Linked DNA regions of Candidatus Palibaumannia cicadellinicola. The protein of the gene in region 1 interacts with the protein of each later gene in a pairwise test. Links are inferred from orthologs where the notes say so. Each region holds a gene or a part of one and is shown in the gene's direction. Other genes may lie near its edges. The genes, in order: zipA and ftsZ.

Region 1 (13,346 bases):
AGCAATTCAATCAAAGCTGGCATAGAAAGCGCTAGAGCCGTAGTTAATAAGCCATCGCTGTTGCTGTGTAAAACTATTATAGCTTTTGGGGCACCGAACCAAGCCGGTAACCATAGTGCGCACGGCGCCCCATTGGGAGATCAAGAAATAGAGGCAACCAGAAAAGCTCTTGATTGGCACGAACAACCTTTCGTTATTCCACACAACATCTATTATGGTTGGGATGCAAAAAAAGCAGGACAAAAAAAAGAAATAGCCTGGAACAAAAAATTTGCTTCCTACCATAAAGTTTATCCTGAACTAGCCCAAGAGTTCACCCGAAGGATAAATCGTAGTCTTCCAGCGAACTGGCAGGTAGAAAGCAAAAAAATCATAGAACAATTGCAGGCTAAACCAAAAAATATAGCCAGCCGTAAAGCATCGCAAAATATATTAGAAGTCTTCAGTACGATGTTGCCAGAACTAATTGGTGGTTCAGCTGACTTAAGTCCAAGTAACCTAACTTTTTTGTCGAGATCAACCTCTATCACAGAAGATCCTGCAGGTAATTATATTCATTACGGTGTACGTGAGTTTGGTATGACGGCTATTGGAAATGGTATTGCCCATCATGGTAGTTTCCTACCCTATACCGCTACTTTCCTGATGTTTGCCGAATATGCACGTAATGCCGTACGGATGGCGGCAATGATGAAAACACGGCATATCATGGTTTATACTCATGACTCTATTGGGCTAGGTGAAGACGGTCCAACTCATCAGCCGGTAGAACAACTAGCCACCTTACGCATAACACCTAACATGAGCAACTGGCGTCCCTGTGACCAAGTAGAAACAGCCGTCGCTTGGCAAAAAGCCATAGAGCGTAATAATGGTCCAACAGCACTTATTCTATCTCGTCAAAATTTAGCGCAGCAGGAGCGTAGTACGCAGCAGCTAGCTAATATTGCCCGCGGAGGTTATATTTTAAAAGATTGCATTGGACAACCAGAACTTATTATCATCGCCACTGGTTCGGAAGTAGAGCTAGCCGTTGCTACTTACCAGCAATTAAACCATGAAGGCCGGCAAGTTCGTGTAGTATCTATGCCTTCTACCGACGTTTTTGATCAACAAGATAAAGTCTATCGTGAATTAGTATTACCGAAGGTAGTCACTGCACGTATTGCGATTGAAGCAGGTATTGCCGATTATTGGTATAAGTACGTAGGGGTAGACGGTGTTATTGTTGGTATGAATACTTTTGGTAAGTCAGCACCGGCGGAAGAACTATTTAAATTCTTTGGTTTCACCATCGATAACGTGTTAAATCAAGCGTACACACTCATGAAATAATAATTATTATTATAGGTAGACATTAGGTTTGCAATCCTGCTTTATAGGTAGACGTCAGGTTTGCAATCCTGTTTTTTCCAGTTGTTGAATATAATCGTAGACAGCAATTTGCGCACGAATCTTACATTGGTTGCCGTGCGGCACATAGCGGTTACTGAGCCCAGCATCAAGATACCGAGCTTTGACTGTATCGCTAAATAACAATGCTAAAATATCTAATACCTGCTTTTTAATACGTCGGTCTAATAGCGGTACAGCTACTTCAATACGGTAGTCGATATTACGGGGCATCCAGTCTGCTGAAGATAAAAAAACTGTTTGATCACCACCATTTTCAAATACATAGACCCTATCGTGCTCCAAATAACGGTCAACAATACTGGTTACTTTAATATTTTCGCTAATATCAGGCATCTCCGGTATTAGAGAACACATTCCACGCACCAAAATACGGATGCATACGCCACTGCTGGATGCTGCATATAGGCGATCTATCAAGCCTTTATCGACTAGGTTATTCACCTTAAGCGTAATACCTGCGATTCTGCCTGCTTGGGCATTAGCCATCTCTTTATCAATAGTCTGATAAAGTTTTTGCCGCGCGTTTTGCGGTGATACTATAAGATAATCGAAATTTACCGGTCTATAAGGATTTTCAATAAAATTGAAAACCCGCCGTACATCTTTGGTAATTCGTGCATCAGAGGTCAGTAGAGAATAGTCAGTATATAGCCTAGCAGTTTCCTCATTAAAGTTACCAGTACCAATATATGCATAGTATATAACATCGGAGCCTTCACGGCGGGAGATAAGAAACAGCTTAGCGTGTATCTTAAGCCCAGGAACTGAAAAAACTACGTGTACGCCAGCTTGAGTCAGCCGCTTAGCCCAGTTAATATTTGCCTCTTCATCAAAACGCGCCTGCAGTTCTACCACGACTGTAACTTTTTTACCATTATGAGCTGCATGGATGATAGTATCCATAATATGCGAGTTTTGAGCCACCCGATAGATGCTGATTTTTATTAATAAAACGTTTAGATCAAAAGAAGCTTGACGTAGAAGCTCCAGCACATGGCTAAAAGTATGATAAGGAAAGTATAATAGTACATCCTGTGCGCGGATAGCATCGAATGCGTTGCGGCCCTGATCGAACCGTACATTACGTAAGCGTGGCTGCTCGTTATTAACTAAACTTGCTTTACCTGCATAACCTACATAGGGAAAAGTAATAAAATCTTTAAAATTATGATAGCGTCCGCCCGGAATCAAAGAGTCACAAGAAGACATACCTAGTTTATTTTTTAGCATTTCCACCATAGTATTAGGCATATCTCTTTGATAAACTAAGCATACTGGCTCTGCCGTCAATCTTTGTTTTAGTCTAGATGACATTAATTCTAGTAGGCTACATTCAGTTTTCTTTTTCTTCAAAAACTCACATTGAGCATCACGAGTAATTTTCATTGAGTAAGCATTGAGTGCATCATAATCAAACAATACTACGAAAATATCGTCTAGGCAATAGCGCAGGATATTGTCTAAGAGTATCATTTTTAGATGCAATTTCGATGATTGGTCTGGTAATTGAATAAATCGCGTTATCTTGTCCGAAGGAATTTCTAGCAGTGCATAGCGAACTGTTATGCCTTGAATAATTTCAACAACCAAATAAGCTGAATTCTCTTTTAATATTTGTACAAGGTTGGTGTTGTGCTGGATAATGATAGGTTTGATATGCTGTAGTAAGTTTTTTTGAAAATAATTACGTAACCAATTCTGTTGACTAAGCGATAGCTGCTTTTCGTTGATCAAAAAAATTTGATGGCGCGCCATCTCTAACAATAATTCTTTGTACAAATAGTCAAATTGATGCTCTGCGTGAAGAACTTTATCCTGAATTTCTTTGATAAGAGAGCGTGAGATTGCGTATGTACCTTTTGCTTCTGTTCTCAAAATACTGCGTTTTAGATTAGCGAATCTAACTTGGTAAAATTCATCAAGATTACTAGAGTAAATACCAAGAAACCGCATACGTTCTATTAATGAATTGCTCTGATCGGCGACTTCCTGTAAAATACGTTCATTAAAAGATAACCAGCTTAATTCTTTTTCTATATAGCGCTTTTTATTACTCATTATTCTTTTGACTCCATTTATCTCTTTTGGTCTACCATAGTAGGAAAATTTACGCTATTGTTTAACTTTAACGACATGAATCATCTAATTGATATGATCTATCGGCAATGCAATCCCTATATGCTTAGCTAAAAGGGTCAACATTACTGTAATACCGTATGGTTGAGTTGCTGTAAGTAGGGAGATTCCTCTGGCGTTCTGGAGGACGTAATCAAGTGTAGGTTTAGTGCGCAGTAATAGTTTGTGATTTAGATAACAAGTAAATTTAGTGTAATGGGTTACTAAAAATCACTGTAGGTAACTATCGGATAGTTGAGAGCGTAACCGCTAGGTGGCAGTTGAACGTTATCTAGCCAGGCGGCACCAGCGCGCAGTACTAATCTGCCTGATAGTAACCAGCCAATAACAATAGGATAAATTACATGTTCCTGATTTTTTACCCGTAGTGCTAATGTGATTTCGTCGTCGTTGGGTAAAATAGGCACTCGTGCCTGCAAGATAACGGGCCCACTATCTAGCTTATCGGTTACGAAATGTACCGAAGTTCCGTGCACTATGTCACCATTTGTGAGTGCCTGACGGTGAGTATGTAGACCTGGATAACGTGGTAAGAGCGAGGGATGGATATTTAACAAACGATCTGCGTAGTGGGTGACAAATGCCACCGATAAAAGACGCATATATCCTGCTAATACCACTGCATCAGGTTGATATTGATCAATAATATCTATCAGAGCGTGATCGAAAGCTTCACTTTCAGTAAAGTTTTCAATTTCTAGGGTATGGACATGAATATTCATAACTGCCGCGCGCACTAGACCGTAGGCACTAGCTTTGTTACTAACTACCGCCGAAATTTGCGCTGGTAGCTTTCTCTGCTGACAGGCTTCAATTAGCGCCTGGAGATTACTTCCTTCACCTGATATTAAAACTACAAGCCGTTTCATCAGATAATCATAACTTTCTTTTCACTTTTAGCTTTAGCTTGCTTAATTTCACCGAGTACCCAGGCTTTTTCTCCGAAGCTAGATAGAATTTTTAGCGCCTGTTTTTGGTTAGTAGAAGGAACTATGATAATCATACCAACTCCGCAGTTGAAAATATGGTACATTTCATTATGGCTGATATTACCAGTTTGCTGTATCCAATGGAATACAGCTGGCCATTCCCAGCTATTTTCATTAATTATCGCCCGAGTATTCACTGGTAGAACGCGCGGGATATTTTCCCAGAATCCACCACCAGTAAGATGTACGATAGCATTTACCTGAATTTGCTGGATCAATGATAGCAGCGTTTTAACATAAATACGCGTAGGAGTTAGTAGATAATCTACCAGTAATTTTCCTTCTACCTTAGTAGAGTTAGCGTCAATCTGGTGACATGCTATAATTTTTCGCACTAGTGAATAGCCATTAGAGTGTAGTCCGCTAGATGCCAACGCTAGAAGTGAATCGCCAGCTTGTACCATGCTGCCGTCGATTATGTTATCTTTTTCCACGACTCCGACGCAGAAGCCCGCGATATCGTAGTCTTCACCGTGATATATACCCGGCATTTCTGCAGTTTCGCCACCTACGAGTGCACAACCAGATTGTCTGCAACCTTCGGCGATACTATGTATCACCACCATAGCCGTTTCTATATTAAGTTTTCCAGTAGCATAATAGTCTAGAAAGAATAAAGGCTCAGCGCCTTGTACTACTAAATCATTTACGCACATTGCTACTAAATCGATCCCGATAGTGTGGTATCGCTTTAAATCAATAGCCAGACGGAGTTTCGTACCAACACCGTCAATGCAAGATACCAGAATAGGCTCATGGTACTTCTGCGGTAACGCGCATAAAGCACCGAATCCACCCAACTTACTCATTACTTCCGGACGTTCAGTTTGTTTAACGACACCTTGAATATAGTTGACTAATGCATTACCGGCATCGATATCTACACCTGCCTCTTTATAGCTGAAGACGGTTTTGTCAATCATAGTACGCTATTTACCAAAATAATTTATGGCTTAAAAATGGGAACTAAATCATTTTAACTGCATGAGCTATTATTTGCGAGAAAGGAATATATATTTATTTTACCGATGATCAGTAGAGGATTTATTAGGAGCGTATACCAAAACAGTAGCTGGCATACTCTGCTGCTATATGATATGTTCCCATCAATTATGAGTAACAAAAACGGTAAGTTAGATATATTACCCCCTAAAATACTATTTTAATACAGCGGATTAACTAGAGAATAGGATCAATAGTTAAGTCAATAGGAATCAATGCAAAGATGAAAAAGTTAGCGGAGTTTTATCGCGGCAAAGCAAAAACTGTCTATACTACCGATGACCCACATTTTGTGATACTAGAATTCCGCAATGATATCTCAATGCTAGATGGTAAGTATCTCAAGCAATTTGATCGCAAAGGTATGATAAATAATCAGTTTAATTATATTATTATGCAAAAATTATTGAGATCCGGTATTCCAACACAGATAGAGCGAGTACTATCTCATCATGAAACTTTGGTTAAGAAGCTAAAGATGATTCCTGTAGAGTTTGTTGTACGTAACCGAGCTGCTGGTTCAATCGTAAAACGTTTAGGCATAAAAGAGGGTCAGATTCTCGATCCTCCATTGTACGATTTATTTTTAAAAAACGACTCCATGAATGATCCAATCATCAACGCTTCATACTGCAGAACCTTCGGTTGGGTTAGCGAGGTGCATTTTGCTAAGATGAAAGAGTTAACTTATCAGACTAATCATATTCTAAAAAATTTTTTTGATGATGCTGGACTTATTTTGGTAGACTTTAAGTTAGAGTTTGGGTTGTTTAATGACGAAGTTGTTTTAGGTGATGAGTTTTCTCCAGACGTTAGCCGATTATGGGATAAGAAAACATTAAAGAAAATGGATAAAGATCTTTTTCGTCAAAGCTTAGGCGGTGTTATTGAAGCATACGAGGAAGTAGCTAGACGTATCGGCGTTTCTTTTAACTAATTACTAAGTTTTGATTATATACAATATAATCAATTACCATCGAATAGACTTTATAAAATTAGCAGCTCCATAATACGTTGGTACATACGGCTCAACAGCTGTAAATCAGCAGCGCTAACGCACTCCTTATGGATAGTTGTGCTCACCGGGCCGAGCTCAACTATCTGCGCGCCCATGCGTGCGATAAAGGGACCGTAGGAGGTTCCTCCAGTAGTTTCTAACCTAGGGGTTATCTCTTGATATTGCTGTACTGCTCGAACTACCGCTTCTAAAAGTTCTCCATGAGTAGTGAGAAATGGGTTGCCGGAAAGCCACCAGTCAATGTGGTAATATAGGCCGTATTGTTGCAATATAGCATCCACCCGCTTCCGGATGATTTCATCAGTTAATTCGGTGCTAAACAGAAAATGCAACTGTACTATTAGTTCACTTGGTATAGCATGGATACTACTAGTACCAGCATGAATGTTCGCAATCTGCATTGTAGTAGGTGGGAAGAAAGCATTACCTTGATCCCATTCTGTGGATACCAGAGTTTGTAATAGTTTTATAGCTCGGTGTACCGGGTTATCCGCGAGATGCTGATAACTAATATTATCCTGCACGCCCTTAACCACAATATTAGCGATGAGCGATCCACATCGTCCGTTTTTGATAACATCTCCTACCTGACGTTTGCTAGAAGGTTCACCTACTAAACAATAATCTAGCCGTTCATTACGAGCTCTCAGAGTATCAACTACCTTAACCGTTCCTATTCCATTGTGTGCGCTCGCTTCTTCATCAGAAGTTATCAGAAATGCTAGACGGCCCTCATGGTGCGGATGTTGTTTGACAAAGCGCTCGGCGGCTACGACCATAGCTGCTAGTGAGCCTTTCATATCTACCGCGCCACGGCCATATAGCATACCATCACGTAGCGCTGGTTTAAACTGTGGATTCTCCTTATCCCAGCTTTGCTCACCATAACTAGGCACTACTTCTGTGTGCCCGGAGAAGGCCAACGTACGACCATTACCGCGCCAGGACCAAAAATTTATGGTGTTATCGAAAACCATAGGTTCGATGGTAAAGCCAAGTGCCTGTAGACGTGCAATTATGATAGCTTGGCCTCCGGTCTCCTGATTGCTAAGTGATGGAGACATCATTAACTGCTGCGTGAGTTCTAGAACTGGACAAGACATATTGGACCTCGCAGGCGGTTAATGTGTTATACGTATCATGGAATAACAACAGGTAAGCTAGCAAAGGTATGTTTCGACCAAATCATTATCCCAAGTTGAAGTAGATTGCTCTGAGCTAATACACATACTTACTTAATGTTACCTAACGTCAGGATTACTGATAATATTATCGTTGAAAATCACTTCAATGTTTCTTCTTCCGTCAGAAGATCTCTTACCCTGACTTAGGAGTAACTATTTCCCATCTCTTTTTAGTTAATAAACTTATTGATAAACTTATTGACTAGATTAATTACATCTTCGGCGGTTGGTTGAGCTAGTGCTTCTTCTGCTAATAATTTTGCATTAATAAAAGTTGTGTTACGAATAATTTTTTTTATACGCGGGAGAGAAATTGCACTCATACTGAATTCATCTAGTCCCATACCTAATAACAATAATGTAGCACGTTCATCTCCTGCTAGCTCGCCACACATACCAGTCCATTTTCCTTCGGCATGAGATGCGTCGATAACTTGCTTAATTAACATTAATACAGCCGGAGACATAGGATTATAAAGATGAGAAATTAACTTATTACCCCGATCGACTGCAAGAGTATACTGTGTCAAATCGTTTGTTCCAATACTAAAGAAGTCTACTTCCTTGGATAGATGACTAGCTATCACGGCTGCAGCCGGTGTTTCTACCATAACGCCAACTTTAATATCTTTGTCAAACTTATGATGCTCTTTATGCAATTGCTCCTTTAGCACATCTAATTCAAGCTTCAGGATACGTACTTCTTCCACTGAAATAATCATCGGATACATGATACGTAGTTTTCCAAATGCCGACGCTCGAAGAATAGCGCGCAGCTGAGTATGTAATATTTCCTTACGATCGAGGCCAATACGGATCGCTCGCCAGCCTAGGAATGGGTTGTCTTCTTTCGGTAGATGCATATAAGGGAGGTCTTTGTCACCACCTATATCTAGAGTTCGTGCTATAACCCAACCGGTAGGCATCGACTTTACTATATTTTTATAGACCTGAAATTGCTCTTCTTCGCTTGGCAGGGAATCGCGGTTCATAAATAAAAATTCAGTACGATAAAGACCGATACCTTCTGCACCATTACGCTCCGCACTGGCTATTTCACGTATAGTACCAATGTTAGCGCAAAGTTCTACTTGGTGCCCGTCGATAGTAATTGCTGGTAGTTCTTTAATCTTAGCTAGCTCGTTTTTTTCAGCAACATACTGACTTTGCAGCTTTTTTAGTTTTTCTACTATTACCGGCGCTGGGTTAATATAAAGATGGTTGTTAATTGCATCGATAATCAGGTAGTCACCATTATTCACTATTGTTGTCACATTGCTGGTACCTACTATTGCCGGCAATTCTAGTGAGCGAGCCATAATAGAGGTATGCGATGTCTGACCACCTAGATTAGTAACAAAACCTAGCACTTTATCCAGATTCAGCTGCGCGGTCTCGGATGGTGTCAGATCGACAGCTACTAGCACTACTTCTTCGTTAATGGCACTCAAATCAATGATAGGCATGCTAAGAATATTGCGTAGCAGGCGTTTACCAACGTCACGCACATCAGTGACACGTTCTTTAAGATATTCGTCGTCAAGTTTTTCTAGTGCTTGAGCCTGAGTCTCAATGACAGAGTAAACAGCAGCATCGGCGCTTACGAGATCTTCTTTAATCAGAACTATGATGTCCTGCTCAAATTCTTCGTCTTCTAATAATGCAATTTGTCCTTCTAATATAGCTTCTTTTTCTTTACCGAAAGTTGCACCTGCTTTCTTTTTAATGGCTTCCAACTGTGCGGACGCTTTGGTGCGTCCAGCGATAAAACGTTCGACTTCTTGTTCAACCTGGGGGGTAGTAATGTTTTTCCGGTTGATGACAATATTATCTTCTTTTAAGAGTAGCGCTTTACCAAAGGCAATGCCCGGTGATGCTAATATGCCTGAAATCATAACCCTACCTTATTCGTGACATATGTTAACTAAAAATAACGTGCCTTTATATGTATTACACAAGCTCTGCCATTAGTTTGACTAAATGTTCTACTGCTGTCTTTTCGTCTTCACCTTTCGCGGCAATAGTGATCATAGTACCATGCGTAAGACCGAGGGTTTGCAGTTTAAACAAGCTTTTAGCACTAACGCTTTTACCATTAGAGGTGATGGTAATTTCAGAATTAAAACCTTTAGCTTTTTTGACAAACTGGGTTGCTGGCCTAGTATGTAAACCGTTGGGAGCGGTAATTATCACTGTTTGTTGGTACATTTTGTTTCCCCAACTCATTAGATTATATCAGTCTCATGGTGCTAAAGTTTAACCTAAAAGGTTTACTTTAGCTTATATTATAATTAAGAACTAGTCCTACAGTCGCTACGCTATGATAAATAATTTCAAATATCATTTATAACAAACTACAATATGCAGATAATAATTGCTTCATGCATATTAACTACAAAAAAGCACCCAGTAGGGTGCTTTTCATTAAGCTATGGTAAATTTCATTGTAATTCTGTTGCTGTGAAAAGATCTGCGAATAGAGCTGTACTGAGGTAACGTTCACCGGAAGAAGGCAAGATAACAACTATATTTTTATTAAATAAAGTTTTTTCTTCTTGTAATTTCAGCGCGGCAGCTACCGCAGCACCAGAAGAAATACCAGCTAGGATGCCTTCCTCTTCCATTAAACGTCGTGCGGTATGGATTGCTTTTTCATTAGTAATTTTTTCAACACGATCAATAATACTTAGATCTAAGTTTTCTGGAATGAAACCGGCACCAATACCCTGAATTTTATGTGGTCCCGGTGTAATAACTTCTCCAGCTAGTGCCTGGCTGATCACCGGCGAATCGCTAGGTTCTACCGCAACTGTGATCACATTATGGTTCTGGGTGCGGCGCTTAAGATAACGGCCGACACCAGTTAGAGTACCGCCTGTGCCAACACCAGCAATAAAAATATCCACTTCTCCATCAGTGTCCTCCCATATTTCAGGGCCGGTGGTATGCTCATGAATCTCAGGGTTAGCAGGATTACTAAACTGCTGTAGCATAAGGTAACGTTTTGGATTAGTGAGAACAATCTCTTCTGCTTTAGCAATAGCGCCCTTCATCCCTTTTTGTCCATTAGTCAGCACTAAGTTCGCTCCTAGGGCTTTCAGTAGTTTGCGCCGCTCAATACTCATGGTTTCTGGCATAGTAAGAGTTAGCTTATATCTACGTGCAGCCGCTACATAGGCTAATGCAATACCTGTATTACCGCTAGTAGGTTCTACTAGTTCTATACCTGGTTTTAGCACGCCACGTTTCTCTGCATCCCAGATCATATTAGCACCAATGCGGCACTTAATGCTGCCACTTGGATTACGATATTCCACTTTTGCTAGAATACGGCCATTGCCAATACGGTTTAAACGGACAAGCGGGGTATGGCCGATTGTCAGCGAATTGTCTTCGTAAATTTTGCTCATGGCCAGTCCTATAGTACAGATTAGAGGAATAATTTAAGTATAAGTATACTCTTTCAGTATATCGGTAAAAGTAAAATAATCATCTATCGATATGTTATTAAGAAATAAGTTTTCAAAATAGAATTTGCTATGTTGGTATTTTACCATCAACTTAGAAATACTTTGTACTATAAGACTTGTACTTGTCGGCACGGAGAAATACAGTTTAAAAGAATAAATGTTTTGCCAGTTTGGTAGGTAATATCAAATGAACTCAAATAGCTGAGATAGTAATGATACAAAATTTGCGTCTAATATTAATTATTATGGGTGGAATGGCCATCATTGTACTGCTGTTACATGGTTTTTGGACTAGTCGTAAAGAGCAGTCTGCAGTTTTCCACGATCCTTCAGTAACTAAAAAAAAATATCAGGATGGTAGTGATAGTGAAACGCAGCTATCTGATAAGACAAATATAGATAAACCAGATTTTGATAATGACGTACCATTTGAGTGCACGTACACTAAGTACGATTCATTTAACTATGACGTACTAATACCGCCGGATGAACCTTTGTTAGCGTATGAGACTCAACAGGAAAGCCATGCTTCGTGTTCCGCACAGCAGACTCAGACTACACAGGCACCTCATAGGGAAAGGGAAACAGTGCTTGTGCTAAATATAGCTGCCTATAATGGCACTGTAATAGGCGGGGAAGACTTATGGCAAAGCCTTTTACAGGCTGGATTCCAATTTGGTGATATGAAGATATTTCACCGTCATTTGAGTCCTACTGGCGGCGGACCAGTACTATTTAGTTTAGCAAATATGATCAAACCTGGTTGGTTTAATACGGAGAACATGACCACATTTACGACTCCTGGCATATCTATGTTCATGATAGTACCATCCTATGGTGATGCCCATCAGAACTTCAAGCTGATGTTACAATCTGCCCAGCAGATTGCCGATGATTGCGGCGGCGTCGTGTTAGATGATAAGCGTAATATGTTGACTCCGCAAAAGTTAGATGTATATAAAGCGCGTATCTATAATATTCTGGAGATCAATAACGGCACTTGACGCTACCGTTTGGTAAAATAGTTTAATTTCTTAGCTTATATCTTATTTTGCTGCGAGAATGAAATTCTCCATGAAACAGATCGAACAACATATTCAGCAATTACGTGAACAGCTACGTTATTGGAATTGGTTATATTACGTAGAAGACGCACCAGAAGTGTCTGATGTTGAATATGACTGGGTTATGACGCAATTACGCGAACTAGAAAAGCAACGTCCTGATCTTCTAACCAACGATTCTCCCACACAACATGTTGGTGGACAAGCACAAAGCCGCTTTCGCCAGGTACGCCACAAGGTGCCGATGCTCTCACTAGATAAAATATTAGAAGATACAGATTTCCTTACTTTTGATAAGCGGGTGCGTGATAGATTAAAGCATAACGATGATCTAACCTACTGCTGTGAACTAAAATTAGACGGACTAGCAGTAAGTTTACTCTATAAAAATGGTAAGCTAATACGAGCTGCGACTCGCGGAGACGGTCTGATAGGTGAAGACGTCACTACTAATGTGCGCACTATACGTATGATTCCGTTATGGTTGAAAGATGACGGCAATGTGCCACGCTTAATTGAAATTCGTGGCGAAGTTTTTATGTCAGAAGCCGGTTTCCTGCGTCTGAATGAGATAGCGAAACGAGAAAAAAGCAAGGTTTTTGCTAATCCGCGCAACGCAGCGGCTGGCTCGCTACGACAAATAGATCCTGCTATTACCGCGACACGATCACTAAATTTTTTGTGTTATGGAGTAGGACTAATCGAAGGAAAAGAACTACCAGGAGGTCATTGGGAACTCTTGCAGCAGTTTAAAATATGGGGCTTGCCCGTCAGTGATCGTATCCGCCGTTGTGCAGGCTACAATAAGGTTTTAGGGTTTTATCGCCAGGTGCTTAAGATGAGGCCGGTGCTAGGTTTTAACATCGATGGTGTCGTAATTAAGGTCGATTCTTTAGTGCAGCAGCAGCAGCTTGGCTTTATCGCTCGTGCGCCTCGCTGGGCCATTGCTTATAAATTCCCGGCTCAGGAGCAACTAACCCGGGTACAAAATATTGAGTTTCAGGTCGGTCGTACTGGGAGAATAACGCCAGTAGCACGGCTAGAGCCCGTTTTGGTTGCTGGTGCTC
Region 2 (6,828 bases), 500 kb from region 1 along the record:
TATACCTTTGTGCGTAATATAAAGTACCACAAGTTTATGAGTTTAATGTTCCTAATTTTGGTACTGAGTACCATATTATGGAGCTGTTGGATCTTCGTAGCTTGGATGAAAAATCATTGTTTACCTTTATCTAAGTTAGTAATTGTAGGTAAACTTTGTTATACAACTCATAATGATATATGTCAGTCGATTATGGCGCTAGGAGTACCTGGTACCATTGTAACACAGAATGTGAATGTCATTCACCAACAGATCCAGAAGCTACCATGGATTAAGCAAGTTAGTGTACGAAAACAGTGGCCAGATAAGCTAAAAATATCTTTAGTGGAATATGTTCCAGTAGCACGCTGGAATGATTTATATATGTTAGATAACAGTGGACAAAAATTTAGCTGTCTTACAGACCAAAGAACTCTTGGATCAATACCTATGCTTTACGGCCCACAAGGGAGTGAAATAGATGTGCTAATGGGCTATACCAACATGAATCAATTACTCAAATTAGTTAATTGTCAGATAAAAATAGTAAGTATGAGCGCACGCTATTCTTGGCAACTGATTTTACAGGACGATATCAAACTAACATTAGGCCGGAAGGATAGAATTCAGCGCTTACAGCGCTTTATTGATATGTATCCAATTCTACTTCAACAGGCTTGGAAAAATCATAAACGTATTAGCTATGTTGATTTACGATATCAATCAGGCTTTGCTGTAGGCTGGGCACCTATCTTTATAGATTCGAAACCAAGGAATTAGTAACAGAATCAGGCATAGGCAAAATAAATATGATTAAGGCTATAGACAGGAAACTAGTAGTTGGATTAGATATCGGCACTGCTAAAGTAGCTGCACTAATCGGGGATATTTTACCTGATGGTATTATCAACATCATCGGTGTAGGTAGTTGTCCCTCTCGTGGGATGGACAAAGGTGGTGTTAATGATTTGGAATCAGTAGTCAAGTGCGTACAACGAGCTATTGATCAAGCTGAGCTAATGGCTGATTGCGAAATTTCTTCTGTCTATCTGGCATTATCTGGTAAACATATTAGCTGCCAAAATGAAATAGGCATAGTTCCTATTTCTGAGGAAGAAGTAACTCAAGAAGATGTCGAAAATGTAGTACATACTGCTAAATCAGTACGGGTACGTGATGAACATAGAATTTTACATGTCATACCACAGGACTATGATATTGATTACCAAGAAGGAATCAAAAATCCAGTAGGATTATCCGGAGTACGAATGCAAGCTAAGGTTCATCTTATTACGTGTCATAATGATATGGCTAAAAATATTATTAAAGTTGTTGAACGCTGTCGATTAAGAGTAGACCGACTAATTTTTGCAGGACTAGCATCCAGTTATGCGGTTCTAACCGATGATGAACGTGAGTTAGGTGTTTGTATGGTAGATATTGGTGGTGGAACTATGGATATAGCCGTTTATACTGCTGGATCTTTACGTCATACGAAAGTTATTCCATATGCTGGTAATGTAGTAACAAGTGATATTGCTTACGCTTTAGGTACACCTCCCATAGACGCAGAAAATATTAAAATTCGTTACGGTTGCGCGTTAGGTACAGTTGTAAGTAAAGATGAAAACTTGGAAGTACCAAGCGTTGGAGGACGTTCGCCATGTAACCTACAGCGCCAGACATTAGCTGAGGTTATTGAACCGCGTTATACTGAATTATTAAATTTAGTTAAAGACGACATTTTACAATTACAAGAACAACTTAGCCAGCAAGGAGTGAAGTACCATCTAGCAGCTGGTATTGTGTTAACTGGTGGCGCCGCTAAAATTGATGGTTTAGCCGCCTGTGCACAACAAGTTTTCCACACCCAGGTACGTATCGGACAGCCACTGAATATCACGGGCCTAATAGACTATTCTCAGGAACCTGACTATGCGACAGCTGTTGGGTTACTACATTATGGTAAAGAGTATCATCTGACTAGTGAGCTTGAAACCACAAAACAAACTTTAGTTAGTACCTGGCTTAAGCGTCTTAGCTGCTGGCTAAGGAAAGAATTTTAGTTGTTTACCAGACTAAACTAGACTAATGGAGAAAAATGATGTTTGAACCAATGGAATTAACCAATGATGCGGTGATAAAAGTTATCGGCGTTGGTGGTGGTGGTGGTAATGCTGTTGAGCATATGGTGCGTGAACGTATCGAAGGTGTAGAATTTTTTGCCGTTAATACTGATGCCCAAGCATTACGTAAAACAGCTGTCGGCCAGACGATACAAATCGGTAGTAGTATTACTAAGGGTTTAGGTGCTGGTGCTAATCCTGAAGTTGGCCGAAACTCTGCGGAGGAAGATAGAGAAGTATTGCGTGATGTTTTAGAAGGCGCAGATATGGTATTTCTTGCTGCTGGTATGGGTGGTGGTACTGGCACTGGAGCAGCACCTGTTGTCGCAGAAATAGCTAAAGAAATAGGTATTCTTACTGTAGCTGTCGTAACAAAACCTTTTAATTTTGAAGGTAAGAAACGTATGGCATTCGCTGAACAAGGTATCGCTGAACTATCCAAGCATGTAGATTCTCTTATCACTATTCCTAACGACAAGTTGCTGAAAGTATTGGGACGTGGAATTTCATTATTAGATGCTTTTAGTGCTGCTAATAGCGTACTTAAAGGTGCAGTACAGGGTATTGCGGAGCTCATTACTCGCCCAGGATTAATGAATGTAGATTTCGCTGACGTCCGTACCGTTATGTCAGAAATGGGCTATGCTATGATGGGATCTGGCGTTGCTTCTGGAGAAGCTCGTGCGGAAGAAGCAGCGGAAATAGCTATTTCAAGTCCCCTATTAGAAGATATTGATTTATCTGGTGCTCGTGGTGTACTAGTAAATATAACTGCAGGTTTTGATTTACGTCTAGATGAATTTGAAACAGTTGGTAATACTATTCGTGCCTTCTCTTCTGATAATGCTACTGTAGTAATTGGTACTTCACTAGATCCAAATATGAATGATGAATTACGTGTTACTGTTGTAGCAACTGGTATCGGTATCGATACGCGTCAAGAAATAACCTTAGTGACTAATAAACAAAATAACCAAACATTGATTGATCATCGTTATTGTAATAATTCACATAGCATATCTCCAATGTATCAAGAACAGAAAATTACAGCCAAAGTCGTCAATGAACAAAACTTACAGAATAATAAAGAACCAGATTACCTAGATATTCCAGCTTTTTTGCGTAAACAAGCGGATTAAATTTACTGAATGGATCAATCAGGTTAGCTATATAAGAAAACATCACGAGATAACTAGATGATCAAACAGCGGACATTAAAATGTATTGTACAAGCTACTGGTATAGGATTACATACGGGTAAAAAAGTCACATTAACATTATATACTGCTCCAGTAAATGCTGGAATCATCTATCGTCGTACTGATTTAAACCCTCCTGTAGATTTTACCGTAAATGCTCATTCAGTACGTGATACTATGCTCTGTACTTGTGTAGCAAATAAAGATAATGTACGTATTTATACAGTAGAGCACTTAAATGCAGCATTAGCTGGTTTAGGCATAGATAATATTATCATTGAAGTGAATGCACCTGAAATTTTTATTATGGATGGTAGTGCTAGCCCATTTATCTATCTTTTAATGAACGCTGGTATTAAAGAGTTAAATAGTGCTAAGAAATTGTTACGGCTAAAAAAAACTGTACGTATTGAAAAAGGCGAAAAATGGGCTGTTATCACACCATTTAATGGTTTTACCCTTGATTTAACTATAGACTTTAAGCATCCAGCATTTGATATGAACTATCAAAGTTATTTTCTTGATTTTTCCTCTGAATCTTTTATAGGTAAAATAAGTCGTGCGCGTACTTTTGGTTTTATGCGTGATATTGAATATCTACAGTCCTGTCATAGACTAGCTCTTGGTGGGAGTTTAGATTGCGCAATTGTAGTGGATGATAATCGAGTACTAAATGAGAATGGTTTACCTTTTGCAGATGAATTCGTTCGCCATAACACATTAGATGTTATAGGTGATTTATTTATGTGTGGATATAATATTATTGGTGCATTCACAGCTTTTAAATCTGGCCATACGATGAATCATCAATTGTTACAAACAGTATTAGCAGGTCAAGAAACTTGGGAACTCGTGACTTTTAAAGATGAAGAGGAACTACCACCGTCATTTAAAGCACCATCTTTTAGAATAAAATAAATTAGATTCTGGTTAGTTCCAATAATTAGTTAAAAACAATTGTTACTACTATGATATGTTAAGTCAGTACTATCTCTAGCAAGTTTTGCTAATCGCTCTAGTAGAGACTGTAATTTACCTTCGCTATGTGCTGCAACATGGCGAATCAATTTAGCGCTTTGTAAACTTAAAATACGTGGTTTTTGTTTTAGTATTTTGTTACTAGGTAGCAAACTACTATTGTTATGTTTTATAGGAAGTTTTCCTATTATAGCTAGTGATGGTTTAATTTTGATATCTATCGAAGATAATGAAGGTAAAATTTTTGCTCGTATAGTATATACTAATTGAGTTTGTTCATATCGTAATCGCATCATCCAACTAGCATTAGCAGTTTCTAATACTATGATATTATTACGTAAATTAGCAACACGACACCATGGACGTAATGTTACTGGTAGTAGTTCAATAACCTTACGGTTAAGAATTAATAACTCAACTGCACGTAGCTGGAGTTTCTCTAAAGAAGTAGGATTAGAATTATTAATATTATTAAATAGTACATCTATAGATATTGGATAGCTATTACGCATAATTAATAAAATTCCTCATAAAATTTCTATATAAGATATTATCTAAATAATTCAGTATTTATATGCTAAATTTTTTTAATTAATGTTATGTTTTTTAGATTAATGATTTTTTTATTCTTAGACTACCGATATAAAAAAATATTTTAAGTTTTTAGTCTAAATATTCAGACTAAACTAGCGCGCTTACAATAAATATTGTACTGTCTTATGTAAATGATCTACATCTCTTTATGGCTACAGAATGCTATTCGTACCATTATCTATTATCTATCATTCATTAATATTTTCCTAGGGAAATACATCATTACCTAATACTCAAATAGTGAGATCACAAATTAGTCAAAATTTATTATTTTTCTTGACATATTTGGTAATATTTATCTAGTAGAATAGTACATTATACGCTTAGTAAGCATGATATGTATAAATATTAAATATATGTTATATCACATGATTTTGCCACCGTTGTAACGAGATTTAACTTATTATGCTAGCACGACTTCTGACTAAAATTTTAGGTAGCCGCAATGACCGTACACTACGTCGTATGAATAAAATTGTGGATATTATCAACAATCTTGAACAGGAGATGGCAACCCTTAGTGATAAACAGCTAGCTGCGAAAACTTTAGAATTTCGCTCGCGTATTAATCAAAAGGAACTTGTAAATAATATTTTACCAGAAGCTTTTGCCGTAGTGCGGGAAGCTAGTAAGCGTGTATTTGGTATGCGTCACTTTGATGTCCAGCTATTGGGTGGTATTGTGCTAAATAATCGTTGCATAGCTGAGATGCGTACTGGTGAAGGTAAAACCTTAACTGCAACTTTACCTGCTTATTTAAATGCTCTGAGTGGTAAGGGAGTACATGTTGTTACAGTCAATGATTATTTAGCACAGCGCGATGCTGAAAATAATCGTGCATTATTTGAGTTTCTTGGTCTGAGCGTTGGAATGAACTTACATGGATTATCTGCTGCAGCTAAACGTACCGCTTATGCTGCTGATATTACTTATGGTACTAATAATGAATATGGTTTTGATTATTTACGTGATAATATGGCATTTAGCACAACAGAACGCGTACAACGAAAACTATATTACGCGTTAATAGATGAGGTGGATTCGATTCTTATTGATGAAGCGCGAACACCACTGATTATCTCTGGTCCTGCAGAAGATAGCTCTGAAATATATCGTAAAGTTGATAAACTTATGCCATATTTTATTCGCCAGGAAAAAGAAGATTCTGATAGTTTTCAAGGTGAAGGTCATTTTTCAGTAGACGAACAATATCGTCAAGTAAACTTAACTGAACGAGGTCTTGTATTAATTGAAGAGCTGATGGTTCATGCTGGTCTTTTAGAAAAAGGAGAATCCCTTTATTCTCCAACTAATATTATTCTAATGCATCACGTAACTGCAGCCTTACGTGCCTATGTACTCTTTTCGCGTAATGTTGATTATATTGTGAAAGATAATGAAGTAATCATTGTAGACGAACATACAGGTCGTACTATGCCTGGTCGACGATGGTCAGATGGTTTACATCAAGCAATAGAAGCAAAAGAACATGTCGTCATCCAAAATGAAAATCAAACATTAGCATCAATAACTTTTCAGAATTATTTTCGTTTATACGAGAAATTATCAGGAATGACTGGTACTGCAGATACTGAAGCATTTGAGTTTCGTTCTATTTATCAACTAGATACTATTGTCGTACCAACTAACCAACCAATGATTCGTCAAGATTTTCCTGATCTTGTTTATATGACAGAAACAGAAAAAATTAATGCAATTATAGAAGAAATTAAAACTTGTTGTAAGCGTAGACAACCAGTTCTAGTAGGTACTATTTCTATTGAGAAATCTGAAGTCGTATCTAATGCTTTAGAAAAAGCAGGTATTAGGCATAAAGTTCTTAACGCAAAATTTCATGCTATGGAAGCTGAAATAGTAGCACAAGCTGGTCAGCCTGGTGCAGTAACTATATCTACTAATATGGCTGGTCGCGGGACTGATATTATGCTAGG

Evidence for each region.
Region 2: the proteins of zipA (region 1) and ftsZ interact in binary tests that used the Escherichia coli proteins (3 or more experiments, as listed by UniProt). The link is inferred for Candidatus Palibaumannia cicadellinicola from one-to-one orthologs.

What each region holds. Positions count from the first base shown.
Region 1 is NZ_CP008985.1:88,071-101,416, reverse strand. The notes cover bases 10,337-13,323. They hold zipA (cell division protein ZipA), read left to right. Parts: upstream 10,337-11,427; coding sequence 11,428-12,219; downstream 12,220-13,323. Other genes in these bases: ligA (NAD-dependent DNA ligase LigA), read left to right, coding at 12,290-13,323; cysK (cysteine synthase A), read right to left, coding at 10,337-11,155. Outside these bases: tkt (transketolase), read left to right, coding at 1-1,335; ppk1 (polyphosphate kinase 1), read right to left, coding at 1,390-3,474; purN (phosphoribosylglycinamide formyltransferase), read right to left, coding at 3,756-4,421; purM (phosphoribosylformylglycinamidine cyclo-ligase), read right to left, coding at 4,421-5,464; purC (phosphoribosylaminoimidazolesuccinocarboxamide synthase), read left to right, coding at 5,767-6,480; dapE (succinyl-diaminopimelate desuccinylase), read right to left, coding at 6,531-7,664; phosphoenolpyruvate-protein phosphotransferase PtsI, read right to left, coding at 7,916-9,640; ptsH (phosphocarrier protein Hpr), read right to left, coding at 9,696-9,953; more of cysK, read right to left, coding at 10,187-10,336; more of ligA, read left to right, coding at 13,324-13,346. UniProt on the Escherichia coli protein: Essential cell division protein that stabilizes the FtsZ protofilaments by cross-linking them and that serves as a cytoplasmic membrane anchor for the Z ring.
Region 2 is NZ_CP008985.1:586,311-593,138, reverse strand. What follows is about bases 1,216-4,163. They hold ftsZ (cell division protein FtsZ), read left to right. Parts: upstream 1,216-2,083; coding sequence 2,084-3,244; downstream 3,245-4,163. Other genes in these bases: lpxC (UDP-3-O-acyl-N-acetylglucosamine deacetylase), read left to right, coding at 3,302-4,163; ftsA (cell division protein FtsA), read left to right, coding at 1,216-2,045. Also shown: IM45_RS02860 (cell division protein FtsQ/DivIB), read left to right, coding at 37-759; more of ftsA, read left to right, coding at 789-1,215; more of lpxC, read left to right, coding at 4,164-4,222; IM45_RS02840 (DUF721 domain-containing protein), read right to left, coding at 4,252-4,794. UniProt on the Escherichia coli protein: Essential cell division protein that forms a contractile ring structure (Z ring) at the future cell division site. The regulation of the ring assembly controls the timing and the location of cell division.